Regions from separate parts of the Leifsonia sp. RCC_180 genome, predicted to be linked through region 2. Evidence: predicted binding sites of a transcription regulator. Region 2 holds the regulator's gene; the other holds the start of a gene.

Region 1 (14,788 bases), 300 kb from region 2:
ATCCCTATCCGCCTGCCGTTCGCGGAAAACTACATGATCATCATCGCGACCGGCCTGATTCCTGTCCATTACGGAGCACCCACTACATGACAACCGCAACGACCGACAAGGCACCCAAGCAGGTCGCCGTCAACGACATCGGATCTGCTGAGGACTTTCTTGCCGCGGTCGAAAAGACGCTGAAGTTCTTCAACGACGGAGACCTCATCGAAGGCACCGTCGTCAAGATCGACCGGGACGAGGTCCTCCTCGACGTCGGTTACAAGACGGAGGGCGTCATCCCCTCCCGCGAACTTTCCATCAAGCACGACGTCGACCCCAGCGAGGTCGTCGAGGTCGGCGACACCGTCGAGGCCCTCGTTCTCCAGAAGGAGGACAAGGAAGGCCGCCTGATCCTGTCCAAGAAGCGTGCGCAGTACGAGCGCGCGTGGGGCGACGTGGAGAAGATCAAGGAAGCCGACGGCGTGGTCACCGGTACGGTGATCGAGGTCGTCAAGGGCGGCCTGATCGTCGACATCGGCCTCCGCGGCTTCCTGCCGGCTTCGCTCATCGAGCTGCGCCGCGTCCGCGACCTCACCCCGTACCTGGGTCAGGAGATCGAGGCCAAGATCCTCGAGCTCGACAAGAACCGCAACAACGTGGTGCTCTCGCGCCGCGCGCTGCTGGAGCAGACCCAGTCGGAGTCCCGCACCACGTTCCTCAACAACCTGCACAAGGGCCAGGTCCGCAAGGGCGTCGTCTCGTCGATCGTCAACTTCGGTGCGTTCGTCGACCTCGGCGGCGTCGACGGTCTCGTCCACGTGTCGGAGCTCTCCTGGAAGCACATCGAGCACGCCTCCGAGGTCGTCGAGGTGGGCCAGGAGGTCACCGTCGAGATCCTCGAGGTCGACCTCGACCGCGAGCGCGTCTCGCTGTCGCTCAAGGCGACGCAGGAGGACCCGTGGCAGGTCTTCGCCCGCACCCACGCGATCGGTCAGGTCGCACCGGGCAAGGTCACGAAGCTGGTTCCGTTCGGTGCGTTCGTCCGCGTCGCGGACGGCATCGAGGGTCTCGTCCACATCTCCGAGCTGTCCGGCAAGCACGTCGAGCTGGCCGAGCAGGTCGTCTCGGTGGGCGACGAGGTGTTCGTCAAGGTCATCGACATCGACCTCGAGCGTCGCCGCATCTCCCTCTCGCTGAAGCAGGCGAACGAGGGCGTCGACCCCGAGGGCACCGAGTTCGACCCGGCGCTCTACGGCATGGTCACCGAGTACGACGACCAGGGCAACTACAAGTACCCTGAGGGCTTCGACCCGGAGACCAACGAGTGGAAGGAAGGCTTCGAGACGCAGCGCGACGAGTGGGAGCAGCAGTACGCTGCCGCCCAGGCGCGCTGGGAGGCGCACAAGCGCCAGGTCGCGAAGGGCCTCGAGGAGGCTGCTGCCGACAGCGGTACCTCGACCTACACCTCCGACTCGGCTGGTGGCGGAACGCTCGCCGACGACGAGTCGCTCGCGGCTCTGCGCGAGAAGCTCAGCTCCAACTCCTGAGCATCCTCTCTCTGAGACGGCCGGTCCTTCGGGGCCGGCCGTTTCGGCGTTTCCGGGCGGAATCGCGTCGTGGCTAGGCTGGTGGGGTGCAGCTGATCGGACTCACGGGCGGGATCGCCTCCGGTAAATCGACCATCGCCTCCCGGCTCGCCTCGCACGGCGCCGTCGTCGTGGATGCCGACCGCATCGCCCGCGAGGTCGTGGAGCCGGGCACACCGGCGCTCGCCCAGATCGCCGAACGGTTCGGCGACGGGGTGATCGCGGCCGACGGCAGCCTCGACCGCCCGGCACTCGGGGCGATCGTCTTCGGCGACGCGGAGGCGCTGAAGGCACTGAACGGGATCACGCATCCGGCCGTCCTCGCCGCGTCGACCGCACGGTTCCGCGCCGCTGCCGAGGCCGACCCCGGGGCGATCGTCGTCTACGACGTGCCGCTGCTGGTCGAATCGGCCAACGAGTATCCGTTCGACCGCGTGGTCGTCGCCCACGCCGACGAGCGGACGCGCATCGACCGGCTGGTACGCCTCCGCGGGATGGACCCGGCCGAGGCCGAGCGCCGCATCCGCTCGCAGGCGACCGACGAGGAGCGGCTCGCGGTGGCCGACGTCGTGATCGACACCGGCGGCACTCTGGAGCAGACGGATGCGCAGGTCGACGCCCTCTGGGACGAGCTGCGCGCCGGGGCCTGACGCCGAGCGTTCCGCTGTGAGCGAGAGCCGGATCGAGTGTCGGTGGTCGTTCCTAGACTAGAAGCATGCTTCCCACGCGCGCCGTCCGTCCCTTCGAGGTCGTCAGCGAATACAGCCCCAGCGGTGACCAGCCGCAGGCGATCGCAGAACTCGCGGGCCGCATCAACGCAGGCGAGACGGATGTGGTCCTCCTGGGCGCGACCGGTACCGGCAAGTCGGCGACCACGGCATGGCTCATCGAGCAAGTGCAGCGGCCCACGCTGGTGCTGGCGCACAACAAGACCCTCGCGGCTCAGCTCGCCAACGAGTTCCGTGAGCTGTTGCCCAACAACGCGGTCGAGTACTTCGTCTCGTACTACGACTACTACCAGCCCGAGGCGTACGTCCCGCAGACCGACACCTTCATCGAGAAGGACTCGTCGATCAACTCCGAGGTCGAGAGGCTGCGCCACTCGACCACGAACTCCCTGCTGAGCCGTCGTGACGTCGTCGTGGTGTCCACCGTGTCCTGCATCTACGGTCTCGGTGCGGCGGAGGAGTACCTCGAGGCGATGGTCGCGCTGCAGGTGGGCCAGAACGTGGGGCGCGATGCGCTCATCCGTCGTTTCGTCGGCATGCAGTACGAGCGCAATGACGTCGACTTCTCGCGCGGCAAGTTCCGCGTGCGGGGCGACACGATCGAGATCATCCCGATGTACGAGGAGCACGCGGTCCGGATCGAGTTGTTCGGCGACGAGATCGAGGCGCTGTACTCGCTGCACCCGTTGACGGGCGACGTGCTGCAGACGATGGATGCGGTGTCGGTGTTCCCTGCGACCCACTACGCCGCGAGCCCGGCGACGATGCAGCGTGCGATCGTCACCATCCAGGAGGAGCTGCACGAGCGACTGCAGGAGCTGGAGCGCGAAGGCAAGCTGCTCGAAGCACAGCGCCTCCGCATGCGCACCCAGTTCGACCTGGAGATGATGGAGCAGATCGGCTTCTGCTCCGGTATCGAGAACTACTCGCGGCACATCGACGGCCGCCAGCCGGGCGAGGCGCCGAACTGCCTGCTCGATTACTTCCCGGACGACTTCCTGGTGGTCATCGACGAGTCGCACGTCACTGTGCCGCAGATCGGGGCGATGTACGAGGGCGACGCGTCGCGTAAGCGCACTCTGGTGGAGCACGGATTCCGTCTGCCGAGCGCGCTCGACAACCGGCCGCTGAAGTGGAACGAGTTCAAGGATCGCGTCGGCCAGACGGTGTACCTGTCCGCGACCCCCGGCAAATACGAGCTCGGGATCGCCGACGGTGTGGTCGAGCAGATCATCCGCCCGACCGGCCTCATCGATCCCGAGATCGTCGTCAAGCCGACAAAGGGCCAGATCGACGACCTGCTCGAAGAGATCCGGGTCCGCGTCGAGCGCGACGAGCGCATCCTGGTCACCACCCTGACCAAGAAGATGGCCGAGGAGCTCACCGACTTCCTCGCGGAGGCGGGGGTGAAGGTCCGGTACCTGCACTCGGATGTCGACACGCTCCGCCGCGTCGAACTGCTCACCGAACTGCGCGCGGGCGTCTACGACGTCCTGGTCGGCATCAACCTGCTGCGAGAAGGACTCGACCTTCCGGAGGTGTCGCTGGTCGCGATCCTCGACGCCGATAAGGAGGGCTTCCTGCGGTCGTCGACGTCGCTCATCCAGACCATCGGACGAGCGGCTCGTAACGTCTCGGGTGCCGTGCACATGTACGCCGACGTGCTCACCGACTCGATGAAGAACGCGATCGAAGAGACGGATCGCCGGCGCGAGAAGCAGGTCGAGTACAACCGTGTGAACGGCATCGATCCGCAGCCGCTCCGGAAGCGGATCGCCGACATCACCGATGTGCTGGCGCGTGAAGAGGCCGACACCGCGCGGATTCTTGCCGGTCGTGACCAGAGGCGCAAGAGCCCGACACCGAACCTGCGCAATGGCGGCATCGCCGCGCAGGGGGCCGCTGAGCTCGAGGGACTCATCGCCGATCTCAACCAGCAGATGCTGGCCGCGGCCGGTGAGCTGAAGTTCGAGCTGGCGGCTCGGCTGCGCGACGAGCTCTCCGACCTGAAGCGCGACCTGCGTCAGATGGAGAAGGCCGGGCACCTGGGCTGACACGACCGGGTTCTCCGTGCCGGACAGAGGCCCGAGTCGGACTACGGTGGCAGAGTGGCAGCGAAGGCGACGGGACCGCGGCGGTGGACGCTCGCCGTGTGCGTCGCACTGGTCGGGGCGGCGCTGATCGCGGTGGCATTCCAGGGCGCACCGCAGTTCAGCGGGCCCCGCGTGTTCCTGCCGCCTGGGCCCGTCCGCACCGGCGAGCCGGGTCAGCAGACCACGGGCACGCCGGAACCGCAGCGGACCATCCACGAGGTGCGACTGGACCTCTCGTGGATCCTCGTGGCCCTGATCGTTCTCGCCGTGATCATCGCGTTGGCGGTGATCTGGCGACTGCGCCGCCGCAGGAGTGCGCCGCCCACGCTCCCGCCGCTGGGGGTCGTCACCGGAGTCGAGGCGTCAAGCGCGCCGTCGGCGTCCGACCCGGATCCGGAACCTGAGCCGGAGCAGGTCCGGCGCGGACTCGACCGCGCGGCGGAGGTGCTCGCAGAGCCCCGTGAGCCGCGCGACGCGGTCGAACGCGCCTGGGTGGGGCTCGAAGAGGGTGCCGCTGACTCCGGGGTCCGCCGTCTCCCGGCCGAGACACCCGCCGAATTCGCCGCCAGGGTCGTCGCTCGCGTCGCCGCAGACCGGGATGCGGCCGGGCGCCTTCTCGCGCTGTACCAGCGAGCGCGCTTCAGTAGCGCGCCGGTCACACCGGGCGACGTCGAGTCCGCGCGCGAGGCTGTGGACGCGCTCCGCGCCTCCTGGAACGCCGGCGGCCGTGCGAGCTCCGCGCGGGGAGCGGGCAGCGAGCCGCGCGGGGGTCACCGATGACCGGCCGCCGGCTGCCGCCCGGCATGCTGCGCCGCCTCATCCTCAGCGCCGTGCTCGGCATCGCGCTCGGCGCTGTGGCCTGGTACGTCGGGATGGACGCCCCGCACGCGATCGGGCTGGGAGCGGTCGTCTTCGCTTTCTCGGCCTGCCTCTCCGCTCTCGGGGAGGCGGTCGACCTGAGCTGGCCGCTTCCGCCACCCCCGCTGCGGCCGGGTGCCAGAAGGGATGTCGTCCAGCTGGGCTGGTCCTTGAGCTCGCGCGGTGGCCGCGCATCGCCGGAAGGGATCCGCGCCCTCCGCCTGGTCGCCGAACGCGCCCTGCAGCTGCGCGGGCTCGATCTGGAGGACCGCTCCGCCGACGCGCACCTGGAGGCGATCCTCGGCGCCGACCTGCTCGCGCTGCTACGGCGCGGATCAGCCGTCCAGCCGCCGCGCACGGCGCAGGTAGCTGCGGCCCTCGACCGTCTGGAGGCGTTCGTCCGCGACGACGACGCGCCGACCCGCGCGACGGTACCGAACCGCCCCCCAGCACCGCCCCATCCAACCGCCCCGACCCCTGAGGAGACGCCCCGTGCCCGCTGACCCCCGCACCGCATCCGCACCGCCCCTTCCGCTCGCGGACGTGGCGCGCCTCGGCGCCGACGTCCTCGACCGGGTGGGGAGCGTCGTCGTGGGGATGCGCGAACCGCTGCGGATCGCGTTCGCGACCATCCTCGCGGGCGGGCACGTGCTTTTCGAGGACGTCCCCGGTCTCGGCAAGACGCTCGCAGCACGCAGCATCGCCGCGGCCGTCGGCCTTGACTTCCGCCGCCTGCAGTGCACGCCCGACCTGCTCCCGTCGGACATCACGGGTTCGTTCGTGTACGTGCCGAGCACCTCCGACTTCGAGTTCCGGCCGGGGCCGGTTTTCACGGGGCTGTTCCTCGCGGACGAGATCAACCGCACCTCGCCGAAGACCCAGTCGGCGCTGCTGGAGGCGATGGCGGAGGGGCAGGTGTCGGTCGAGGGCCGCAGCTTCCCGCTGCCGTCGCCCTTCCACGTCGTCGCGACGGCGAACCCGATCGAGTCAGAGGGCACGTACGCGCTGCCGGAGGCCCAGCTCGACCGGTTCATGGTCCGGCTGAGCGTCGGCTACCCCGACGAGGCAGGGGAGGCGCGGGTGCTGCTGGCGCGCGTGGCCCGGCGGCACGAGGTGGCGACGGTGGAGCCGGTGATCGACGCCGAGACGCTGGCCGCCATGCAGGCTGGTGTGGAGGCCGTGGATGTCGATCCCGACATCGCCGAGTACTGCGTCCGGCTGGCTGCGGCCACCCGACGGCACAAATCGGTCGACGTGGGCGCGTCCCCCCGCGGTTCCCAGGGGCTGCTCCTGGTCGCGCGGGCGCTGGCCGTGCTCGCCGGGCGCGACTTCGTCATCCCCGACGACATCAAGGCGGTCGCCGTCCCGGTGCTGGCGCACCGCCTCACGCTGACCGTGCAGGCGTGGACCAGCGGGGTGCGCGCCGAGGAGATCGTCACCGAGGTGGTCAACACGGTGCCAGGACCGCCCGCCGTCGGGGCGGCGCAGCGTGCCGGCGACGAGACGGCCGCCCGATGAACCAGCGGTCGGTGAGGCGGCAACCGGTGAGCCTGCAACCGGCGCACCAGGCACGACGATGACACTCCGCACGAGCACGACGACGCGGACCGCGTGGATGCTCAGCCCGGCTCTCGCCGCGGCCGTCGTGGTCGGCGCCATCGGAGTCGTCGCGGGGTTCGTGATGTCGCGGCTGGAGCCGGCCCTCGTCGGCGCGCCGCTGCTCCTCGCGGCCGCCCTGGCGTGGGATCGCCGACCAGGCCGTGACCGCGAAGATCCCGCGGCGGGCGACGCGGTCGCGGTGGCTGCCGAGGTGGCCTCCGACGGCGCCGTGCACAGCGACCGCGGTGTCGACGCGCTGACGGTCGCGGTGGCTGCCGAGGTGGCCTCCGACGGCGCCGTGCACAGCGACCGCGGTGTCGACGCGCTGACGGTCGAGGTGCGGGCGACCGCGACACAGCATCCCGACGCCCTGCAGGTGCGGCTGACGCTCGGGACGGCCGCCCCGGTGGATGCGGTGCTCACGCCGCGCGCAGCGGCGAAACTCGCCAGCGAGGTCCCGGTGGTGCACTCCGGCCGGCAGCGGGTCGCCGCCGTCGAGGTGCGGGCGGTTGGCGCGGATGCCGTCTGGGCCGGAGAGCCGGGGGAGGAGGCGGCGGTGGAGCGCGTGGTGCGCCCGGGAACCGTGCCGATCCGGAGCATCCCCCTCCCGAGCCGTCTGCTCGGTCTGACCGGTCAGCACGTCTCGACGCGACCGGGCGAGGGCGGCGAGTTCCGCGACATCGACGAGTTCCATCCCGGTGACCGGCTGCGTCGCATCGACTGGCGGGCGACCGCGCGCGCCGGGCGGGCGGGGGAGCTGTACGTGCGCCGCACCACCGCGACGTCGGACGCCGCCGTGCACCTCGTCGTCGACGCCCGCGACGATCTCAGCGCTGTCGTGGCCGACTGGTCCCGCGCCTACCCGCGGCCGGCGGTCTCTTCGCTCGACCTGGCGCGCGAGGCGGCGTCCTCGCTCGCCGTGGCGTATGCGGCGGCCGGCGACCGGGTGGGGTTCGACGATCTGGGGCAGTCGAGGCGCGTCCTCCCTCCGCGTGCGGGCGCTCGTCATCGGGAGCGCGTGCTCCGGGCGATCGAGCTGACCGCAGCGGACAACAGGGCATATCACCGAGTCCGGGCGCCGCGGCTTTCGCCGGGTTCTCTCGCCGTGATGCTCTCGACCTTCCTCGACGACCAGGCGCTGACGCTCGCGCTCACCTGGCGGGCGGCGGGGCACCGCGTGATCGCCGTGGACGTCCTCCCTGCTCGCGATGCGCGCGACCTGCCCAGGCGCGACCTCCTGGCGCTGAGGACCATAGAGCTGGAGCGGCGCCTCCGGCTCGACCAGCTGCAGGCCGGGGGAGTGGAGCTGCTCGCGTGGGATGATGCGGCCGCTCGGCAGGGCGCCCTGCGGGCGCTGGCCTCGGCGCCGGCCCGGGCCTCGGCGAGGGCGCGGCGATGAGCGCGCGGCCGGAGTTCGGGGGACCGCCCGTCCTCGACGTCGTCACCGTTCCGGGCTGGTCGCTGCGCGTTCTCTTCGTCGCGATCGCCCTTCCGCTGGTCCTGGTGGGGGTTCCGGGGGGCCCGTGGACGGCGATCGCGGCGCTCCTCGTCGGCGTGGCCGTCTGGCGACCGCGGTGGCTCACCGCCTGGGTGCTGCTCGGCGTGCTGGTGCTGTCGTCCCTGATCGAACCGGGCACGGCGAGTCCGCGGCTGCTCGCGCTGATCGCTGGGGCGCACGCCCTGCACCTCGTCGCCGCGTGGACGCTGGTGGTTCCGGCTGCGGCTCGGCTGCAACCCGCGGTGCTCCTGCCGTCGCTGCGCCGTTTCGTGCTCATCCAGGTGCCCGTTCAGGGGGCCGCCGTCCTGCTTCTGATATTCGGTGGCGGGACGGGCGAGCCGGTCTTCGCGGTCGTGTCGGGACTTGCGCTCGTGGCGCTGGTGGGAATGCTCCTCCCGGCGCTGCTCCGGCGGTCACCACGGTGACGGGGTTCGAATGTCGGTGGTCGAGCCTAGACTCGCGGCTGCATGGGTGAACCGTGTCCATCCGGTAGAATCGAACACACGTTCGATCTAGTGGACGAGGTGCGCGGTGGGCGAACAGCCCCGATTTCCCAGCACGGATGGCGGAGAATAGAGCGAGTGAGCAGCGGGCGAGTGAACAGCGAGACGGGAAACATCAGCAGAGTGACGGGGTCGCACCTCAGCGTGCGCGGAGCACGCGTGCACAACCTCCACAACGTCGACCTCGAGATCCCGCGCGACTCGATGGTCGTCTTCACCGGCCTGTCCGGATCGGGCAAGTCGTCGCTCGCGTTCGACACGATCTTCGCCGAGGGGCAGCGGCGCTACGTCGAGTCCCTCTCGGCGTATGCGCGCCAGTTCCTCGGCCAGGTCGACCGGCCGGATGTGGACTTCATCGAGGGCCTGAGCCCCGCCGTCTCGATCGACCAGAAGTCCACCAACCGCAACCCGCGGTCGACCGTGGGCACGATCACCGAGATCTACGACTACATGCGACTGCTGTGGGCCCGCATCGGGGTTCCGCACTGTCCTATCTGCGGTGAGCGCATCCAGCGCCAGACGGTGCAGCAGATCGCGGACCAGCTTATGGAGCTGGAGCCGGGCACCCGGTACATGGTCGTGAGCCCCGTGGTCTCGCAGAAGAAGGGCGAGTTCGTCGACCTCTTCAAGGAGCTCGCCGCGAGCGGCTACTCGCGTGCGCTCGTCGACGGTGAGCAGATCCAGCTCGCCGACCCGCCCACCCTGAAGAAGCAGTACAAGCACGACATCTCGGTCGTCGTCGACCGTCTCGTCGCCGGTCCCGACATCCTCGGCCGCCTCACCGACTCCCTCGAGACCGCGCTCCGGCTCACCGACGGCCTCGTCCAGGTCAACTACGTCGACCGCGAGGGCACCGCGGCGTGGCAGAACTTCAGCGAGAAGCTCTCCTGCCCGAACGGCCACCCGATCCAGCTGACCGAGATCGAGCCGCGGACCTTCTCGTTCAACGCGCCGTTCGGCGCCTGCCCGGAGTGCTCGGGCCTCGGCACCCGCATGTCGGTGGATGACGAACTCCTGCTCGGCGACGACACGCTCAGCATCGCCGAAGGTGTCATCGTGCCGTGGACCACCCAGGGCAAGGGACTCTTCAACTACTACGAGAAGCTGCTCGACGGCCTCGCGCGCGACCTGAAGTTCTCGCTGAAGACGCCGTGGAAGAAGCTGCCGGACAACGTCAAGGACGCGGTGCTCCACGGCGACAACTTCGAAGTCAAGGTGAAGTGGAAGAACCGCTACGGCCGTGAGATGTCGTACACCTCCGGCTTCGAGGGCGTTGTGCCGTACATCGAGCGCCAGTACCTCCAGGCCGAGACCGACACGCAGCGCGCCCGCTGGGCCGAGTACCTGCGCGAGGTGCCCTGCCCGGTCTGCGGTGGCAAGCGGCTCAAGCCCGAGGTGCTCGCGGTGCTCGTGCACGGCAAGAGCATCGCGGACGCGTCGCAGCTGAGCCTCAGCGACGCCCGCACGTTCATGGAGAAGCTGCACCTGACCGAGCGCGAGCAGAAGATCGGCGCGCAGGTGCTGCGCGAGATCAAGATCCGCCTCGACTTCCTCATCCAGGTAGGCCTCAGCTACCTCGACCTGGCCCGCGCGGCCGGCACCCTGTCCGGCGGCGAGGCGCAGCGCATCCGCTTGGCGACGCAGATCGGTTCGGGCCTCACCGGAGTGCTCTACGTGCTCGACGAGCCGAGCATCGGCCTGCACCAGCGCGACAACCGCCGGCTCATCGACACGCTCGTCGCCCTCCGCGACCTCGGCAACACGCTGATCGTCGTCGAGCACGACGAGGACACCATCCGCACCGCCGACTGGATCGTCGACATCGGCCCGGGCGCAGGAGTCAACGGCGGGCATGTCGTCCACTCGGGCTCGTACGACGACCTGCTCACGAATACCGATTCGCTGACCGGCGACTACCTGGCCGGCCGTCGCGAGATCGCGCTCCCCACCAAGCGGCGCAAGGTCGACAAGAAGCGAATGATCCGCGTCGTGGATGCGGAGGCCAACAACCTGAAGAAGGTCACGGTCGACTTCCCCCTCGGCACGTTCGTCGCGGTCACCGGCGTCTCCGGCTCCGGCAAGTCGTCGCTCGTGAACGACATCCTGTACCGGGTGATGGCGAACAAGCTCAACGGCGCCCGGAAGGTGCCCGGAAAGCACCGCACCGTGACCGGACTCGAGAACCTGGACAAGGTCGTGCACGTCGACCAGGCCCCGATCGGGCGGACGCCCCGGTCGAACCCTGCGACCTACACGGGCGTGTTCGATCGCATCCGCAACCTGTTCGCCGAGACGCTGGAGGCGAAGGCTCGCGGATACCTCCCCGGCCGGTTCAGCTTCAACGTCAAGGGCGGGCGCTGCGAGGCGTGCTCGGGTGACGGCACGATCAAGATCGAGATGAACTTCCTGCCCGACGTGTACGTCGCGTGTGAGGTGTGCGGGGGAGCGCGGTACAACCGCGACACCCTTTCCGTGCACTACAAGGGCAAGAACATCGCCGAGGTGCTCGACATGCCGATCAGCGAGGCGGCGGAGTTCTTCCGGCCGATCTCGGCCATCCACCGCTACCTGCAGACGCTGGTGGATGTGGGGCTCGGCTACGTCCGGCTCGGCCAGAGTGCGACCACCCTCTCGGGTGGGGAGGCCCAGCGCGTGAAGCTCGCGACCGAGCTGCAGCGCCGGTCCAACGGCCGCAGCGTCTACGTGCTCGACGAGCCGACCACCGGTCTGCACTTCGAGGATGTCCGCAAGCTCCTGCTGGTCCTCAACGGATTGCTCGACAAGGGCAACACGGTGATCGTCATCGAGCACAACCTCGACGTCATCAAGTCGGCCGACTGGATCATCGACATGGGTCCGGAGGGCGGCGCCGGCGGCGGCGAAGTCATCGCGACCGGGACTCCGGAGAAGGTCGCCGAGACACCGGGCAGCCACACCGGCTTCTTCCTCAAGGAGATGCTCCAGGGCGAGTCGGCTCGGGGCGCCGCGTAAGACGCGCCGTGGCAGACACCGTCAGCTACCGGCCGAAGGCCGGCGAGATCCCGACGCAGCCGGGCGTGTACCGGTTCCGCGACAAGAACCGGCGCGTGCTCTACGTCGGCAAGGCGAAGAACCTCCGCGCCCGGCTGAGCAACTACTTCCAGCCGCTGCGGAGCCTCCACGAGCGCACCCGCCGCATGGTCACGACCGCGTCGAGCGTCGAGTGGACGGTGGTCGGCACCGAGTACGAGGCGCTCCAGCTCGAGTACACCTGGATCAAAGAGTTCAATCCGCCGTTCAACGTCAAGTTCCGCGACGACAAGACGTACCCGTACCTCGCGGTGACCCTCGGCGACCGCATCCCGCGGGTCATGATCACGCGTAACCGCAACCTGAAGGACGCGCGCTACTTCGGCCCGTACACGAAGGTGTGGGCCATTCGCGAGACCGTCGACCTGATGCTGAAGGCGTTCCCGATGCGCAGCTGCTCGGACGGCGTCTACAAGCGCGCGGAGCAGACCGGCCGCCCCTGCCTGCTGGGCGACATCGGCAAGTGCGCGGCGCCGTGCGTCGGCCGCATCTCGCCGGAGGATCACAAATCGCTCGCCATCGACTTCGCCTCGTTCATGGCCGGCAACGACACCGGCTACCTCCGCGATCTGAACGAGAAGATGAAGCAGGCCGCCAGCACGATGGACTACGAGTCCGCAGCGCGGCACCGGGATGCCATCCAGGCACTGGAGGGCGCGCTCGGCAAGAGCGCGGTCGTCCTGACCGAGAACATCGACGCGGACGTGTTCGGCATCGCCCACGACGAGCTCGCTGCGGCCGTGCAGCAGTTCATCGTGCGCGGCGGCCGCGTCCGCGGTGTCCGCAGCTGGGTGGTCGACAAGGAGCTCGACATGGAGCTCGGCGAGCTGGTCGAGACGGTCGTCCAGAACGCCTACGACGGCCCCGACGCCCCGCCGCGCGAGATCCTCGTCCCCGAGCTGCCGGAAGACACGGCGGAGCTGGAGCAGTGGCTCACGCAGCGGCGCCGCGAGACGCCCGATCCGTCCGCCCCGCGTGGCCGGCACACCGGCCGGGTCGAATTGCGGACAGCGCAGCGCGGCGAGAAGGCCGCGCTCGCGCAGACCGTCTCGATGAACGCAAAGAACGCGCTCATCCTGTACAAGACCCGCCGCAGTTCCGACTTCGTGGCGCGCTCCCAGGCGCTGAACGACATCCAGGACGCCCTCGGGATGCCGGACGCGCCCCTGCGGATGGAGTGCTACGACGTCTCCCACCTGAGCGGCACGAACATCGTCGCGTCGATGGTCGTCTTCGAGGACGGCCTGCCCCGCAAGGACCAGTACCGCCGCTTCAGCATCCCGGAGTCCACGGACGACACGGAGTCGATCTACCAGGTGATCTCGCGCCGGCTGGCGTACCTGAAGGACGACTCGTCGCCGGATGCCGCGACCGACGCCGCGGCGGACATGGCTGCGGAGGACACCGCGCTGGACGCCGAGGGCGCCGCAGGCGCCGACGAGGTGGTGGAGGCGGCGGCCGAACGCCGTCGCCGCAAGTTCTCGTACCCGCCGAACCTTCTGCTCGTCGACGGTGGCCAGCCGCAGGTCGCCGCCGCGAAGCGGGCGCTCGACGAGTCGGGCGTGACCGGAATCCAGCTCGCCGGCATCGCGAAGCGCCTCGAGGAGATCTGGCTGCCCGACTCCGACTTCCCGGTGATCCTGCCGCGCAACAGCGACGCGCTGTTCCTCATCCAGCGCCTCCGCGATGAGGCGCACCGCTTCGCCATCACGTACCAGCGTGCGCGCCGGAAGCGCGACATCGGCACGGTGCTGGGCGAGATCCCGGGCCTCGGCCCGTCGCGGGTGAAGGTGCTGCTCAAGCACTTCGGATCGGTGGCCCAACTGCGAAAGGCGACTCCTGAGGAGATCGCCGAGGTGCGCGGGGTCGGCCCGACCCTCGCCACGGCCATCTTCGAGCGGCTGGCGGAGGGTGTCGGGAGAGACAGCGCAACGGACAGAGCAACCGACAGCGCAGGTGAGCAGAGCGGCCAGGCGTCCGGGGTCAGTCGCTAGGCTGGACGTACACCGACACGGAGGAGACCGGACGATGGCCACCGACGACGACACTGTCGCAAGCGGGGAGCAACAGGAAGTACTCATCGTCACCGGGATGTCGGGCGCCGGCCGTTCGACGGTCGCCAACGCGCTGGAGGACCTCGACTGGTACGTGGTCGACAACCTCCCGCCGCAGATGCTGCGCCCGCTGATCGAGCTCGCCAACCGGGCGGAGTCCGGGCTGCCGCGCATCGCGGCGGTGGTCGACGTGCGGGGCCGCAACTTCTTCGTCGACCTGCGCGACATGATCCAGAGCCTCCGTGAGGGCACCAAAGTGCGGGTGCTCTTCCTGGAGGCGTCGGATGCGGTGCTCGTGCGCCGCTTCGAGCAGGTGCGCCGGCCGCACCCTCTGCAGGGCGACGGGACGATCCTCGACGGGATCTCCGCCGAGCGCACCCGCCTCCGGGAGATCCGCGAGGCGAGCGACATCATCGTCGACACGACCGATCTGAACATCCACCAGCTGGCGACGAACATCACCGACACGTTCGCGGCGGAGGATGCGGCAGACGTCCAGGTCACGGTGATGAGCTTCGGTTTCAAGTACGGTCTGCCTGCCGACGCGGACCTGGTCGCCGACGCGCGGTTCCTCCCGAACCCGTTCTGGAACCCCGAATTGCGGCCGCACACGGGTCTCGAAGAGGTCGTGCGCGACTACGTCCTGGCGCAGGACGGCGCCGCCGAGTTCATCCAGGGGTACATCGCGGCGCTGCGCCCGATCATGACCGGCTACCAGCGCGAGAACAAACGGCACGCCATGATCGCGATAGGCTGCACTGGCGGAAAACACCGGTCCGTCGCGATTGCGGAAGAGCTCGCGGCGCGGTTGCGCAGTT
Region 2 (14,788 bases):
CGGCGGAGGCGACCAGCTGCACGCGGAGGGAGTCGACGCGTGTGGCGATCACGTCGTCGTTCGCCCAGCGCTGGGCGAGCCGGGCGAGGATCGCATCCAGCTCTTCGCGGGTGAGCCCGGCGGCGAGCGACAGCCGCACCACCAGCTCCTCGCCGGCCAGACGGCTCGCCGGGTCGCCCGCGACCAGGTGGACCTCGTGCACCCCGAGCTCCGGAGCGATGGATGCGCGGAACGCCTCGCCGACCAGAGGATCGCGGTCGCTCGGCAGCCACGGCGTCCCCTGCGCGACCGCCCACACCGCGGGCCGGCGGAGCACGAACTCCGTCTCGGACGTCGGGTCGAGCACGATGAGCTCGGTGCCTTCGGCTGCAGCCGCGAGCGCAGCGCGGCGACCCTGCGCAGGCACCGGCCGGGCGGCCGGATTCCACGCCTGCATGGCGGTCACCGACGAGAACACGGGCTGTACCGTGCGACCGTCCGGGCCGGCCACCCGCACGATCGACAGCTCCTGAGTCTTGTCGACGAGCATCCCGGCGTCGTTCTCGCCCTCCTCACCGAGCTCGGCGATCAGCGGGATGAGCAGCCGGGACTCGCGCAGAGCATCCACGACCCGATCCGGGCCGGCCTCGCCCGCGCGGAACGCCGCCAGCGCGCCGAGCAGGGCCGGAGGCGCCGACCCGTCGTCGTCGCCGAACGGGTTGTCGTCGAATGCCCGCCCCTCCCACGGCTGGCCGGCGGAGTCGGCGAGGGATGCGGCGAAGCCCGCGAGCCGGGCAGCGCCCTCGTCACTGGGCCCGTGCTCGGAAGGATCCGACCGCGACGGGCCGGATGCCGGATCCACGTCGTCAGCGCCCGGCGACATCCAGCGCCTCGGGAAGTGTGAACGCGCCGGCGTAGAGCGCCTTGCCGACGATGGCGCCTTCCAGCCCCAGCGGCACCAGCTCGCGCAGAGCGGCAATGTCGTCGAGGTTGGAGATGCCGCCGGAGGCGACGACCGGACGCTCGGTGCGGTCGAGCACCTGACGCAGCAGGTCGAGGTTCGGGCCGCGCAGGGTGCCGTCCTTGGTGACATCGGTGACGACGTAGCGCGCGCAGCCGGCGTCCTCGAGCCGGTCCAGGACCTCCCACAGGTCGCCGCCCTCGCGCGTCCAGCCGCGGGCCGCAAGGGTCGTGCCGCGAACATCCAGGCCCACGGCCACCGCCTCGCCGAACTGGCTGATCGCGCTGGCCGCCCACTCGGGGTTCTCCAGCGCCGCCGTGCCCAGGTTGACGCGGGTGGCGCCGGCGTCGAGCGCCTGCTTCAGCGAGTCGTCGTCGCGGATGCCGCCGGAGAGCTCGATGCTCACGCCGTGCACCTCGTGGATGACCTTGCGCAGCAGCGAGCGGTTCTCGCCGCGACCGAAGGCGGCGTCCAGGTCGACCAGGTGGATCCACTCGGCGCCCGCCTCGGCCCACTCGGCCGCCGCATCCACCGGGTCGCCGTAGCTGGTCTCGCTGCCGGCCTCACCCTGCGTGAGGCGGACTGCCTTGCCGTCGGCGACATCCACCGCCGGAAGGAGGACGAGTCGGGGCGTGGAGATGAAATCGGTCATGGGGTTCCTTGGATGTCGGTGCGCGAGCGGACGAAAGTGGCGAGCGCCGGGCTGGAGCGAGCGGACGGCTAGAGCGAGCGGACCCAGTTGCGGAGCAGCTGGATGCCCGCCTGCCCCGACTTCTCGGGGTGGAACTGCGTCGCGCTCAGCGGGCCGTTCTCGACCGCGGCGACGAACGGCGCTCCGTGATCGGCCCAGGTCACCTTCGGCTTAGGGAAGGGCCCCGACGGCTCCAGGGTCCAGTCCTGGGCCGCGTACGAGTGGACGAAGTAGAAGCGCTCGTCCGCAAGCCCCGCGAACAGCGTGGAGTCATCCGGGGCCCGCACCGTGTTCCAGCCCATGTGCGGCACGACCTCGGCGCGGATGAGGTCGACCGTCCCCGGCCACTCCCCCAGCCCCTCGGTTTCGAGGCCGTTCTCGACGCCGCGCTCGAACATGACTTGCATGCCGACGCAGATGCCGAGCACGGGGCGACCGCCCGCGAGCCGTCGGTCGATGACCTCGTCGCCGTGGGATGCGCGGAGCGCCTCGGCGACGGCGGTGAAGGCTCCGACGCCCGGCACGAGGAGGCCGTCGGCCTCCTGCGCACGTCGCCGGTTGCCGGTCAGCTCGACGTTCGCTCCGGCGGCTTCGAGCGCCTTGACGGCCGAGTGGACGTTGCCCGTCCCGTAGTCGAATACGACGACATCCGGCTTGTTCCCCTCGCTCACAGCGCCCCCTTGGTGGAGGGGATGCCGCTCACCAGCGGATCGAACGCCTTCGCCTGTCGGAACGCGCGCGCGAACGCCTTGAACTCCGCCTCGGCGATGTGGTGCGGGTCGCGGCCGGCGACGACGGTGATGTGCGTCGTGATGCGCGCGTTGAACGAGATCGCCTCGAAGACATGGCGCACCATCGAGCCCGTGAAGTGCCCGCCGATCAGGTGCAGCTCGAAACCGGCCGGCTCGCCGGTGTGCACGAGGTAAGGACGCCCGGAGATGTCGACGACCGCCTGCACCAGGGCCTCGTCGAGCGGAACGAGGGCATCGCCGTAGCGCGAGATGCCGGCTTTGTCGCCGAGCGCCTCCCGGATCGCCTGCCCCAGCACGATGCCGATGTCTTCGACCGTGTGGTGCACATCGATGTCGGTGTCGCCGGTGGCGCGGATGCGCAGATCGGTGAGCGAGTGCTTGGCGAATGCGGTCAGCAGGTGGTCGTAGAAGGGGACGCTCGTCTGGATGTCGGAGGTGCCCGTGCCGTCGAGGTCGAGGCTCAGCTCGATGCTCGACTCGCTGGTCTCCCGCGTGACCGTGGCGGCGCGATTCGTCATGCGTCCGAGTCTACCGGGGCGTCCTGCACCCTCTCCGGGGCCGGGTCGGCGGCGGTGTCGGCCGCGGCGTCCGCGCCCGGACGGCCGAGCGCTGCCAGCGCCTCGAGGAATGCGGTGGTCTCGGCCTCGGTGCCGGCGGTGACCCGCAGGTGGTGCGGGATCCCGACGTCGCGGATGAGGATGCCGCGCTCGGCGAGGGCCTCGAAGGTCGCGTGCGGGTCGGCCACGCCGCCGAACAGGACGAAGTTGCTCCCGCTGCGGTGCGGTGTGTATCCCAGGCGTGCGAGTTCGGACACCAGCCGGTCGCGCTGCCCGCGGATCTCGCCGACGGTCGCGAGCATCTCGTCGGAGTGCGCGAGAGCGCCCAGGGCCGCCGCCTGCGTGAGCGCGGACAGGTGGTACGGCAGGCGGACGAGGCGCAGGGCATCGTTCACGGCCGGGCCCGCGGCGAGGTAGCCGACGCGGGCGCCGGCGAACGCGAATGCCTTGCTCATGGTCCGTGACACGAGCAGTCGCGGGCGGCCGGGAAGGAGGGTCAGAGCGGAGAGCTCGCCCTCGGGCATGAACTCGGCGTACGCTTCGTCCACCACGACGATCCCCCGGGCGGCGTCGTACACCGCTTCGATGGTGTCGAGGCCGAGCGGCGTTCCCGTGGGGTTGTTCGGGGAGCAGAGGATGACGATGTCCGGGTCGGTGCGACGGATCTCGGCGACTGCCGTCTCGGGAGAGAGCTCGTAGTCGGCGTCGCGGCCGCCGGTGAGGTAGCCGGTGCCTGTGCCCGAGGCCAGCAGCGGGTACATCGAGTAGGTGGGCGCGAAGCCGAGCAGGGTGCGCCCGGGTCCGCCGAAGGCCTGGAGGATGTGCTGCAGCACCTCGTTGGAGCCGTTGGCCGCCCAGATGTTCTCCGGCGTCAGCCCGTGACCCAGGTAGCGGGCGAACGCGGCGCGCAACTCGGTGAACTCCCGATCCGGGTAGCGGTTCACCCCGCCAACCGCCGCTGCGACGCGAGCGACGATGTCGGCGGCGACATCCTCCGGCACCGGATGCGTGTTCTCGTTCACGTTGAGCGCGACGGGCACCGGACGCTGCGGAGCGCCGTACGGGGAGCGACCGCGGAGGTCCTCCCGGATCGGCAGCTCGGAGAGAGAAGTCACCGTTTCATCGTAGTCAGCGCTCCCCGCGGTTTCGCCGCGTGACGAGCCGAGGGCGATTCGTGGAAGGACTCGTCAGTGCGCGTACTTCGTCGGGACGGCGAGCTGTTGCCCGGGCGACACGACCGCGGAGTCGAGACCATTGAGCGACACGATGTCGGCGATCACGTCGCGCGCGTCGGCGTTCGGCGCGATGCGCTCGGCCACCGACCAGAGTGAGTCACCCGACTGCACCGAGACGTACTGGAAGGCGACGTGCGTCTGGTCGCCGGTCGCGACCGCGCCTCCGCCGTTGAGGGCGAACACCATCGCGCCGATGACCAGCGGGAGCGCGACCAGGGCCGACAGCACCGCGCGACCACGCCGCGTGAGGCGCAGGCGAACACGCGCTCCCTCAGGCAGGGACGGGACCGCACGAAGGGTGGGAACCGACTCGCTCATCAGTACTGCACTCATGGCCGTGACCTCCTCAGACTCGCGGGTGCGAAGCTGTGTTCCGAATGTATCTTCGAATGTCTGAATCCGCAAGCGGCCCTCTTCCGAGGAATTACGGGGAAAAGTTCGCGACACGCTCGAACACATGTTTGTCTTCCCTTCCCGACGCGGATACAGTTTCGACTGTCTGAGAACATCAGATCAGGTACCACCGACATTCCTGCCGGGGAGCATCCCGGAGGTCGCCGAGGTCACGAGAGGACTCCCGTGTCGAACGAGAACCAGGCCCGCGGAGGCACCCGCCGCCGCAAGAACCTGAGTGACAAGCAACTGGCGATCCTCGACTTCATCCAGCGGTCGGTCGGCCAGCGCGGCTATCCGCCGAGCATGCGCGAGATCGGAGACGCCGTCGGGCTCTCCTCCCTCTCCTCCGTCACGCACCAGCTGAACCAGCTGGAGCTGAGCGGATACCTCCGGCGCGACCCCAACCGTCCGCGGGCCCTTGAGATCCTGATCGACCTGCCGGCCTCGTCCTCGGTGACCCCGGACTACGAGAACCAGACCCCCGTCGGCGACGCCGCGATGGTCCCCCTCGTCGGGCGGATCGCCGCCGGTATCCCGATCACCGCCGAGCAGCAGGTGGACGAGGTGTTCCCGCTTCCCCGTCAACTCGTCGGCAACGGCGAGCTCTTCATGCTGAAGGTCATCGGCGAGTCGATGATCGACGCGGCGATCTGCGACGGCGACTGGGTCGTCATCCGCCAGCAGAACACCGCGGAGAACGGCGACATCGTCGCGGCGATGCTCGACGACGAGGCGACGGTCAAGGTCTTCCGGCAACGCGACGGCCACACCTGGCTGCTGCCGCGGAACTCGAACTTCGAGCCGATCCTGGGCGACTTCGCACAGGTGCTGGGCAAGGTCGTTGCGGTCCTCCGCGCGGTCTGAGCCGATCCCCCGCTGAGTGGTGACCAGATGTCACCATCCGGCCGGAATAGCAGCAACGACTCACGACTCGGACGCGGTCACGCCCAGCCGAGCTCCTGCAGCCGCTCGTCGGAGAGGCCGAAGTAGTGGCCGATCTCGTGCACGAGGGTGATCCGCACCCGCGCACGCAACTCCTCGACCGTCGACGCCGACGCCTCGAGGTTGTTGCGGAACAGCGTGATCCGGTCCGGTAGCTCGCCGAACCCGTACACCGATCGGCGCGTCAGCGGTCGCCCGCTGTACAGCCCGAACAGCCGCGGGCGGGCGCCCGCGGGCTGGTCCTCGATGAGGATCGCAACGTTCTCCACCGGCCCGACCATGTCGTCCGGCAGCTCGTCGAAGATGTCGCCGACCATCCGCTCGAATTCGCCGTCCGAGATGTACACCATGTGGTCATCCTCACACGGCGCCGGCCCCGGTTCGCTGTGCGCGTACCGGGGCCGGCGTCAGACCGAGGAGCGACGATTCAGGCGCTGACCGACGCCCGCTCCCGCACCCCGCGCGTCGCCTCGATGATGTTCCGCAGCGACGCGACCGTCTCGTCGTAGCCGCGCGTTTTCAGGCCGCAGTCCGGGTTCACCCAGAGCTGCCGCCCGGGGATGGCGCTGAGCGCCGTCTCCAGCAACTCGGTGACCTCCTCGACCGACGGCACCCGCGGCGAGTGGATGTCGTACACGCCCGGCCCGATGCCGTGCTCGAACCCGGAACGCTGGATGTCGTGCACGACCTCCATGCGGCTGCGGGCCGCCTCGATGCTGGTCACGTCGGCGTCGAGGTTGCGGATCGCGTCGATGACCACGCCGAACTCCGAGTAGCAGAGGTGAGTGTGGATCTGGGTGCGGTCGGCGACACCGGACGTCGCCAGCCGGAACGAGCCCACCGACCATTCGAGGTAGTCGTCCTGGTCGGCCTTCTTGAGCGGCAGCAGCTCGCGCAGCGCCGGCTCGTCGACCTGGACGACCCGGATGCCGGCCTCTTCCAGGTCGGCGATCTCGTCCCGCAGAGCCAGGGCGACCTGCCTCGCGGTCTCGCCCAGCGGCTGGTCGTCGCGCACGAACGACCAGGCGAGGATCGTGACCGGGCCGGTCAGCATCCCCTTCACCGGCTTCTCGGTGAGGCTCTGTGTGTACGCCGACCAGTCGACCGTGATGGGCGCCGTACGAGAGACATCGCCCCACAGGATGGACGGGCGCGTACAGCGGGAGCCGTATGACTGCACCCAACCGTTGCGGGTGACGGCGAAGCCCTCGAGATTCTCGGCGAAGTACTGCACCATGTCGTTGCGCTCGGGCTCGCCGTGCACGATGACATCGATCCCGATCTCCTCCTGGAGGTCGACGACGCGCTTGATCTCGTCGCGCATCCGCCCCAGGTACTCGGCCTCACTGATGAGGCCTGCCGCGAGCTGCGCCCGCGAGCGGCGGATGTCGGCCGTCTGCGGGAAGGAGCCGATGGTGGTCGTCGGCAGGAACGGCAGCGCGAGCGCCTCGTCCTGCGCGGCCAGCCGGTCGTCGTAGTCGCCGCGACGGAAGTCCGCCTCGGTCAGAGCGGCCTCGCGCTCGCGCACCGCCGGCACGCGCACGCCCGGCGCCGACGCCCGGTCGGCGAGGGCGGCCGTCGCGGCCGTGAGCTCCTCCTGGATCGCCTCGTGCCCATCCACGATCCCGCGGGCGAGCACCGCGACCTGGGCCACCTTCTGGTCGGCGAAGGCCAGCCATGACGTCAGCCGCGCATCCAGGTCCGGCTCGTCGTCGACGTCGTGCGGCACGTGGAGCAGCGAAGTGGAGGTTGACACGGTGACCTCTGGACTCAGCGACAGGAGCTCGGTGAGCGTGCCGAACGCCGCCTCCAGATCGCCGCGCCAGATGTTGTGCCCGTCGAGCACGCCGCCGACGACAGTCTTCTGCGACAAGCCGGATGCGGTGGTCGCATCGAGGCCCGAGGGGATGCTTCCCCGCACCAGGTCCAGGTGGAGCGCCTCCACCGGGCTCGTGGCGAGCGCGGGCAGGGCGTCGTCGAGGCTGCCGTACGGCGCGGCGACGAAGATCGCCGGGCGGTCGGTCGCCGAGCCGAGCAGGTCGTACGTCTGCCGCACGGCGGCGAGGACCGCATCCCGCGGCTCGTCGATGCTCTCGCTGACCAGGGCCGGCTCGTCGAGCTGCACCCACGGAGCGCCGGCTGCCGCCAGTCGTGCGAGGAGCTCGCGGTACACCGGAAGCAGGTCGGCGAGACGGGAGAGCGGACGGAAGCCCTCCGACGCATCGTCCGCCGGCTTGCTCAGGAGCAGGAACGTCACGGGTCCGACGATCACCGGGCGCGTGACGAAGCCTGCCTCGCGGGCCTCCTCGAACTCGCGCACGATGCGGTCGGAGGCCAGCCGGAACTCCGTCGCCGGGCCGATCTCCGGCACCAGGTAGTGGTAGTTGGAGTCGAACCACTTGGTCATCTCCAGCGGCGGGTTCTCCCCCTCGCCGCGGGCGATCGTGAAGTAGCCGGCCAGGTCGACAGCGCCGGTCGAGTCAGCGAGGGCGGCGAAGCGGGTGGGCACCGCGCCGACCGTGACGGCCGCATCCAGCACCTGGTCGTAGAAGCTGAAGCTCTCCGGGATGGATGCATCGGTGCGTCCGAGCCCCAGCGCCGCCAGCCGCTCGCGGGTCGCCGCGCGCAACCCGGCGGCCGTCGCCTCCAGCCCGTCCGCGTCGATGCTGCCGGCCCAGAAAGCCTCGACGGCTTTCTTGAGCTCGCGGCGACGCCCGATTCGCGGGTAGCCGATGATGGTGCCCACCGGGAACGCGGGGCGGGCCGAAGCGGGGGTCGTGTTGCTCATGCTGGTTCCTTTGCAGTGGCCGGTTTCGGCGGGGTGGTTGATGAAGCACGGGTGGATGAAGCGCGGGTGGATGCGGCGGGCGCGGCGGGCGGAAGGCCGCCGATGCGGTCGAGGACAGACAGCACCGCCTCATGCTGGTTGAACGTGTACAGGTGGAGGCCGGGGGCGCCGCCCTCGAGCAGCCGCTGGCCGAGCCGCGCCGCCCACGCGATGCCGATCTCCCGCCGGCCCTCGTCGGTGGGCTCGACCTCCAGCTCGATGGCGAGGTCGCTGGGAAGGTCTTCCCCGCTCAGCTCCAGCATCCGCTTCAGGCGGGCAGGGCTCGTGACCGGCATGATGCCCGGCAGGATGGGGAACGTCACGCCCGCCTCGGCGGCCCGCTGCGCGAAGTGGAGATAGTCCTCCGCGTGGAAGAACAGCTGGGTGATCCCGAGGTTGGCGCCGGCGGCCTGCTTGGCAAGCAGGGCGTCGATGTCCTGCGAGACCGAGTGGGACGACGGGTGGCCGTTCGGGAAGGCGGCGACGGCGATCTGCACGTGCTCACGGTGCTCGAGAACGGCTTGCGCCTGCAGCTCCGGCACGAGCAGCTCGCCGTAGGGGGCGCGCTCGGCCTGCACCCGGTGGATGAGTTGCACGAGCTCCGCGGTCGTGCGGATGTCGCCGATGCCGTCCTCGCCCTCCGGGAGGTCCGCCGGCGGGTCGCCGCGCACGGCGAGGAAGCGGCGCACGCCCGCATCCAGGAAGTCGCGGATCAGCCGGTGCGCCTCCTCGTGCGACGACCCGACGCAGGTGAGATGCGCCATCGCGCTCACGTCCGTGTGCTCCAGGATGTAGCGGAGCACGTCGAGGGAGGCCGTCCGGGAGGAGCCGCCGGCGCCGTAGGTCACCGAGATGAAGTCGGGCCGCGTCGCAGCGAGCAGGTCGATCGTGCCCGGGAGCGCCGTCGCGGCGCGCTCGGTGCGCGGCGGGTACAGCTCGAAAGAGAACCGGGCCTCAGTACAGCTCATGGGTTCCTCGGATGGTGGTCGGACAGCGGCACGGCGACACTCCGCTCCTGCTCTCACAGGGCGGGGTTCACACGGGCGGGTGCCGGGCTCGGCTGTCGCACCAACGTCGGCGGTCGCCCGCGTGACGTTGTCAGGCAATCTAGCAACGCGAAAGGCCGGACGGAATCGCCCGCGTCATCCAGTGACACAGACGGCCGTCCGGCCCTTCTCGTGTTGCGTCGCGCTTACTTCGCCGGGGTGACCTCGAACGGCTCGAACGCCGCGTGGTACTCGGGCATGATCCGCGCGGTGACGCGGGTGCCCTCCTCCACATACTCGGTCGAGATGACCCGGCCCCGCTCGTGCAGAGCGGAGATCAGGTCGCCGCGGTCGTACGGCACCACCAGCTCCACCTCGAGGGACGGATCCGGCAGCAGCCGCGCGATGGCGGCGAGCACCTCGTCGATGCCCTCGCCGGTCCGGGCCGACGCGAAGATCGCGCCAGGCTCCAGCCCTCGCAGCACCAGCCGCTCGTCAGCGGGGATCAGATCGGCCTTGTTGAAGACCACGATCTCCGGGATGTCGCGGGCGCCCACCTCGCCGATCACGTCGCGCACGGTCGCCAGCTGCGAAGCCGGATCCGGGTGCGACCCGTCGACGACGTGCAGGATGACGTCGGAGTCGGCGACCTCCTCCAGTGTCGAGCGGAACGCCTCCACCAGCTGATGCGGCAGATTGCGCACGAAGCCGACGGTGTCGGCGAGCGTGTACAGGCGGCCGTCGGCGGTGACACTGCGGCGGACCGTCGCATCCAGCGTCGCGAACAGCGCGTTCTCGACCAGCACGCCGGCCTTGGTCACGCGGTTCAGCAGGCTCGACTTGCCGGCGTTGGTGTAGCCGGCGATCGCCACAGAGGGCACCGAGTTGCGGTTGCGGTTGGCCCGCTTCGCCTCCCGTGCCGGCTTGAAACCGGCGATCTGCTTGCGCAGCCGGGCCATGCGGGTGTGGATGCGGCGACGATCCAGCTCGATCTTCGTCTCACCTGGACCACGCGAACCCATGCCGGCGCCCGCGCCGCCCACCTGGCCACCGGCCTGGCGGGACATCGACTCGCCCCAGCCGCGCAGACGCGGCAGCAGGTACTCGAGCTGCGCGAGCTCGACCTGCGCCTTGCCCTCGCGGCTCTTGGCGTGCTGGCTGAAGATGTCGAGGATCACGGCCGTGCGGTCGATCACCTTCACCTTCACCACGTCCTCCAGCGCACGGCGCTGGCTCGGGGCAAGCTCCGTGTCGGCGATCACGGTGTCCGCGCCGAGCGCGGCGACGACGCCCGCCAGCTCTTCCGCCTTGCCGCGGCCGAGGTAGGTGCTGGGGTCGGGATGCGGACGGCGCTGCAGCAGTCCGTCCAGCACCGCGGCTCCGGCCGTCTCGGCCAGTGCAGCAAGCTCCCGCATCGAGTTCTCGGCGTCCTGCAGGGAGCCCTGCGAGTACACGCCGATGAGCACCACATTCTCCAGCCGGAGTTGCCGGTACTCGACCTCGGTGACGTCTTGCAGTTCGGTCGACAGCCCGGAGACGCGGCGCAACGCCGCGCGCTCCTCACGGTCGAACTGCTCACCGTCGTGGTTGCCGCCGTCGACGGCGTCGCTCTGCAGCGCCTGCGCCCGCGAGGACCCGGCGGCGCCGAACAGCGTCACGCTCGCGCGGTTCCCCTCGGTGGCGAGCACGCGCGCGACCACGTCGTCTGCGTCGTGTTCGCGGATGTCGGTCTTATCAGTCATTCAGTTCCCCGATCCGGGTTAACCCTAGTTTGTTCGTGTCCTGTACGGTCTGCTTATGGCCAGCGGAGATCACTACTTTTCCTCGGCGCCCGAGAGCGAGATGAACCTGCGGCCGTTCACCGCGCACCTCGCCGGTCAGACCTACGAGCTGGTGACAGCTAATGGGATCTTCAGCCCCGAGCGCGTCGACATGGGCACGCGAGTGCTGCTGGACCATGTCCCCTCACCGCCGCCCGGGGGTCAGTTCCTCGACCTCGGCTGCGGCTGGGGGCCGCTGGCTCTCACACTTGCTCTCGAATCCCCTCATGCGACGGTCTGGGCCGTCGACGTCAACAACCGAGCTCTGGATCTGGTCCGCAGGAATGCAGAGAAGCTCGGCCTCACCAATGTAAACCCGGTGACGCCCGATAATGTTCCCGATGACGTGCGGTTTACGACGATCTGGTCGAACCCGCCGATCCGCGTCGGCAAGAACGAGCTGCACAACATCCTCGAGCGCTGGCTTCCTCGGCTCGAGCCGGGATCGGACGCGTGGCTCGTCGTGCAGCGCAACCTCGGCAGCGACTCGCTGCACCGGTGGATCCAGAGTACCTTCCCCGAGCTGACCACCGCCCGGGTGGCCACCTCGAAGGGCTACCGCGTGCTCCGCTCCCGCTCCCACGCCGACGCCTGACCGGCTCGCCGGCAGGATAGAGGGTCAGGCGAGGTCTAGGGTGCCGGTGAAGACGAGCTCGGCGGGGCCGGAGAGACCGACGTGCTCGCCATCCTCCGTCGGGAACATCCGGACGCCCACGGTGCCGCCCGGCACATCCACGCGCCACTGGTTCGGGGCGCCTTCACCGGCCCAATAGCGGACAGCGAGAGCCGCAGCCGCCGCGCCCGTGCCGCAGGACAGGGTCTCGCCGCTGCCGCGCTCGTGCACGCGCATGCGGATGCGGCCGACGCCGTCCTTCACGAGCGGCTCGCGCGGCACCACGAACTCGACGTTCGCCCCGTGCTCTGGAGTCGGCTCCAGGTGCGGGATGTAGGAGAGGTCGGCAGCATCCAGCTCGTCGTCATCGGCGACGGCGACGACCACGTGCGGGTTGCCCATGTCGATGCCGAGCCCCGGGCGGGCGACGGGGAGCTCTTTCGCGCGGACGAGCGGCTCGCCGCCGGCGAGGTCCCAGCGGCCCAGGTCGACCTGGAAACCGGTCGTGCTGCGCTGCACGTCGCGCACGCCCGAGCGGGTGCCGATCGCCAGCGTCCCGCCTTCCGGGAGTTCGGCCAGCCCGCTCTCCAGCAGGTAGCGCACGTACACGCGGATGCCGTTGCCGCACATCTCGGCGGGCGACCCGTCGGCGTTGTAGTAGTCCATGAACCAGGTCGCGGCGTCGTCTTCCGCGAGCGCGGCCTCACCCTCCGGGAGATGCGCCGAGCGGACGGCGCGGATCACGCCGTCGGCACCCACGCCGAAGTGACGGTCGCAGATCTCGGCGATCTGGCTGGCCGTGAGCGGCAGACGTCCCTCCGGGTCGGAGTACAGCACGAAGTCGTTGCCGGTGCCCTGACCCTTGGTGAAGTGGATGGTCGCCATGGTCTCCAGCCTAGCGACCGGTGGGAGGGGCTCCCGCTGTGTCGACGATCGTCAGCGCCGCATCCACCAGATCCGGGGCGTCGTAGTCGAGCCAGTGGATGCCCGGGTAGCGCTTGAACCAGCTGACCTGGCGACGAGCGTAACGACGGGTCAGCTGCTGCGTCTGCGCGATCGCCTCCACGCGGGACAGTTCGCCACGCTGCTCTGCGAGTGCCTGCGCGTAGCCGATGGCGCGACGAGCGGTGACGCCGTCGTCGATGCCCCGCGGGATCAGTGCGGCCGCTTCTGCGGGGAGGCCGTCCGCCCACATCCGCTCCACTCGGGCGTCGAGCCGCTCGACGAGCTGCTCCCGCGGCGCTGCGAGGCCGACGATCGCTGACGGCTCGTGCCAGAGCCGAGGCTCCTCGGGCAGCTCTCCGCTGACGGACGTTCCGGTCAGCTCGGCGACTTCGAGGGCGCGGACGATGCGCCGGCCGTTGCGCGATCCGATCCGGCGGGCCGCGTCGGGATCGCGCTCGGCCAATCGCTGGAAGAGCATCCCCGGTCCGTGCTGGGTGAGCTCGGCTTCGAGCCGGGCGCGAAGTTCCGGATCGGTCCCGGGAAATTGAAGGTCGAAGAGGACGCTGGAGACGTAGAGACCCGAACCGCCGACCAGGATGGGGACCGCGCCGCGATCGAGTATCGCTTCGATGGTCCCGCGGGCCTCGGGCTGGTATCGGGCGACGGTCGCCTCGTCGGTCACGTCGAGCACATCGAAGAGGTGGTGCGGGATGTCGCGCCACTCGTCGGACGGCAGCTTGGCCGTGCCGATGTCCATGCCCCGATACAGCTGCATCGCGTCGGCGTTGACGACCTCGGCCGATTGGCCCCGCGTGCGGAGGGCGTCTGCGAGGGCGAGCGAGAGGTCGGTCTTGCCGGTTCCCGTCGACCCGACGATGGCGACGAGCGGCAGGGCGGGCACCGGGTTCAGCGCTGCCCGTCCGTCGGGTCGTAGATGGGCATCGTGCCGACGCCGGGCGACGTCAGCGGCTCGCGGGTGCGGAGGGCCGGCACGCCGACGCGTAGGGTCGGAAGGCCGAGGGAGACACGTCCCGCCTCTGCGGTCGAGGCACCACCGTGTGCGGGGACGGCGCAGGACTCGGCTTCGGCCCGGTCCCAGGCGTCCCCCGCGCGGGTGCGCCGGATCCGCAGCGGCTCACCGTCGGCGGAGTCGGCGATGAGGTGGTGCGGAGCCGCCTGCGTCACCCGCACGGTGACGACGTCGCCGGGGCGCGGGATCTCGGACCCGGCCGGGACCTCGAAGTGGACGAGCCGGCTGTCACGGGCGCGCCCGCTGAGGCGGTGGGTGTCGGCATCCTTCCGCCCTTCGCCGTTGGCGACGAGGAGCTCGACCTCCCGGCCGATGAGCGCTCGGTTCTCCTCCTCGGAGATGCGCTCCTGAAGGGCGATGAGCCGGTTGTACCGCTCCTGAACGATCTCCTTCGGCACCTGCTCCTCCATGGTCGCCGCTGGGGTTCCCGGGCGGATGGAGTACTGGAAGGTGAAGGCGGAGGCGAAGCGCGCGGCCTCGACGACGCGGAGGGTCTCTTGGAAGTCTTCCTCGGTCTCGCCCGGGAAGCCGACGATGATGTCGGTGCTGATGGCCGCGTCCGGCAGCTTCGCCCGGACCCGGTCGAGGATGCCGAGGAACTTCTCCGAACGGTACGAGCGCCGCATGGAGCGGAGAATGCGGTCGGAGCCGGACTGCAGCGGCATGTGCAGCTGCGGCATGACGTTCGGCGTCTCGGCCATCGCGTCGATCACGTCGTCGGTGAAGGCGGCGGGATGCGGGCTTGTGAAGCGGATGCGCTCGAGCCCGTCGATCGTGCCGGCGGCGCGGAGCAGTTTGCCGAAGGCCTGCCGGTCGCCGAACTCGACGCCGTAGGAGTTGACGTTCTGTCCGAGCAACGTGACCTCGATGGCGCCGTCGTCGACCAGCGCCTGGATCTCGGCCAGGATGTCGCCCGGGCGGCGGTCTTTCTCCTTGCCGCGCAGCGACGGGACGATGCAGAACGTGCACGTGTTGTTGCAGCCGACCGAGATGGACACCCATCCCGAGTACGACGAGTCGCGTTTCGTCGGGAGTGTCGACGGGAAGGTTTCGA

The links. The regulator LexA, encoded in region 2, represses DNA repair genes until DNA is damaged. The targets are predictions, from matches to a motif close to TCGAACANNTGTTCGA.
Region 1: uvrA (excinuclease ABC subunit UvrA) is a predicted target of LexA. The motif match lies at 8,840-8,855, and genes of this name have one in related genera.

The regions. Positions count from the first base shown of each region.
Region 1 covers NZ_CP200340.1:893,597-908,384, reverse strand. Annotated here, with positions in the region: gene rpsA (30S ribosomal protein S1) at 87-1,529, shown strand; gene coaE (dephospho-CoA kinase) at 1,616-2,218, shown strand; gene uvrB (excinuclease ABC subunit UvrB) at 2,284-4,350, shown strand; gene AB7E03_RS04480 (DUF4129 domain-containing protein) at 4,405-5,169, shown strand; gene AB7E03_RS04475 (hypothetical protein) at 5,166-5,750, shown strand; gene AB7E03_RS04470 (AAA family ATPase) at 5,740-6,765, shown strand; gene AB7E03_RS04465 (DUF58 domain-containing protein) at 6,824-8,245, shown strand; gene AB7E03_RS04460 (hypothetical protein) at 8,242-8,769, shown strand; gene uvrA (excinuclease ABC subunit UvrA) at 8,926-11,838, shown strand; gene uvrC (excinuclease ABC subunit UvrC) at 11,847-13,910, shown strand; gene rapZ (RNase adapter RapZ) at 13,945-14,788, shown strand, end outside.
Region 2 covers NZ_CP200340.1:1,193,210-1,207,997, forward strand. Annotated here, with positions in the region: gene AB7E03_RS05885 (SseB family protein) at 1-862, opposite strand, end outside; gene priA (bifunctional 1-(5-phosphoribosyl)-5-((5-phosphoribosylamino)methylideneamino)imidazole-4-carboxamide isomerase/phosphoribosylanthranilate isomerase PriA) at 846-1,592, opposite strand; gene hisH (imidazole glycerol phosphate synthase subunit HisH) at 1,661-2,302, opposite strand; gene hisB (imidazoleglycerol-phosphate dehydratase HisB) at 2,299-2,901, opposite strand; gene AB7E03_RS05905 (histidinol-phosphate transaminase) at 2,898-4,055, opposite strand; gene AB7E03_RS05910 (LysM peptidoglycan-binding domain-containing protein) at 4,128-4,508, opposite strand; gene lexA (transcriptional repressor LexA) at 4,755-5,435, shown strand; gene AB7E03_RS05920 (metallopeptidase family protein) at 5,513-5,863, opposite strand; gene metE (5-methyltetrahydropteroyltriglutamate--homocysteine S-methyltransferase) at 5,941-8,301, opposite strand; gene AB7E03_RS05930 (methylenetetrahydrofolate reductase) at 8,298-9,308, opposite strand; gene hflX (GTPase HflX) at 9,533-11,068, opposite strand; gene AB7E03_RS05940 (class I SAM-dependent methyltransferase) at 11,124-11,741, shown strand; gene dapF (diaminopimelate epimerase) at 11,766-12,644, opposite strand; gene miaA (tRNA (adenosine(37)-N6)-dimethylallyltransferase MiaA) at 12,655-13,605, opposite strand; gene miaB (tRNA (N6-isopentenyl adenosine(37)-C2)-methylthiotransferase MiaB) at 13,611-14,788, opposite strand, start outside.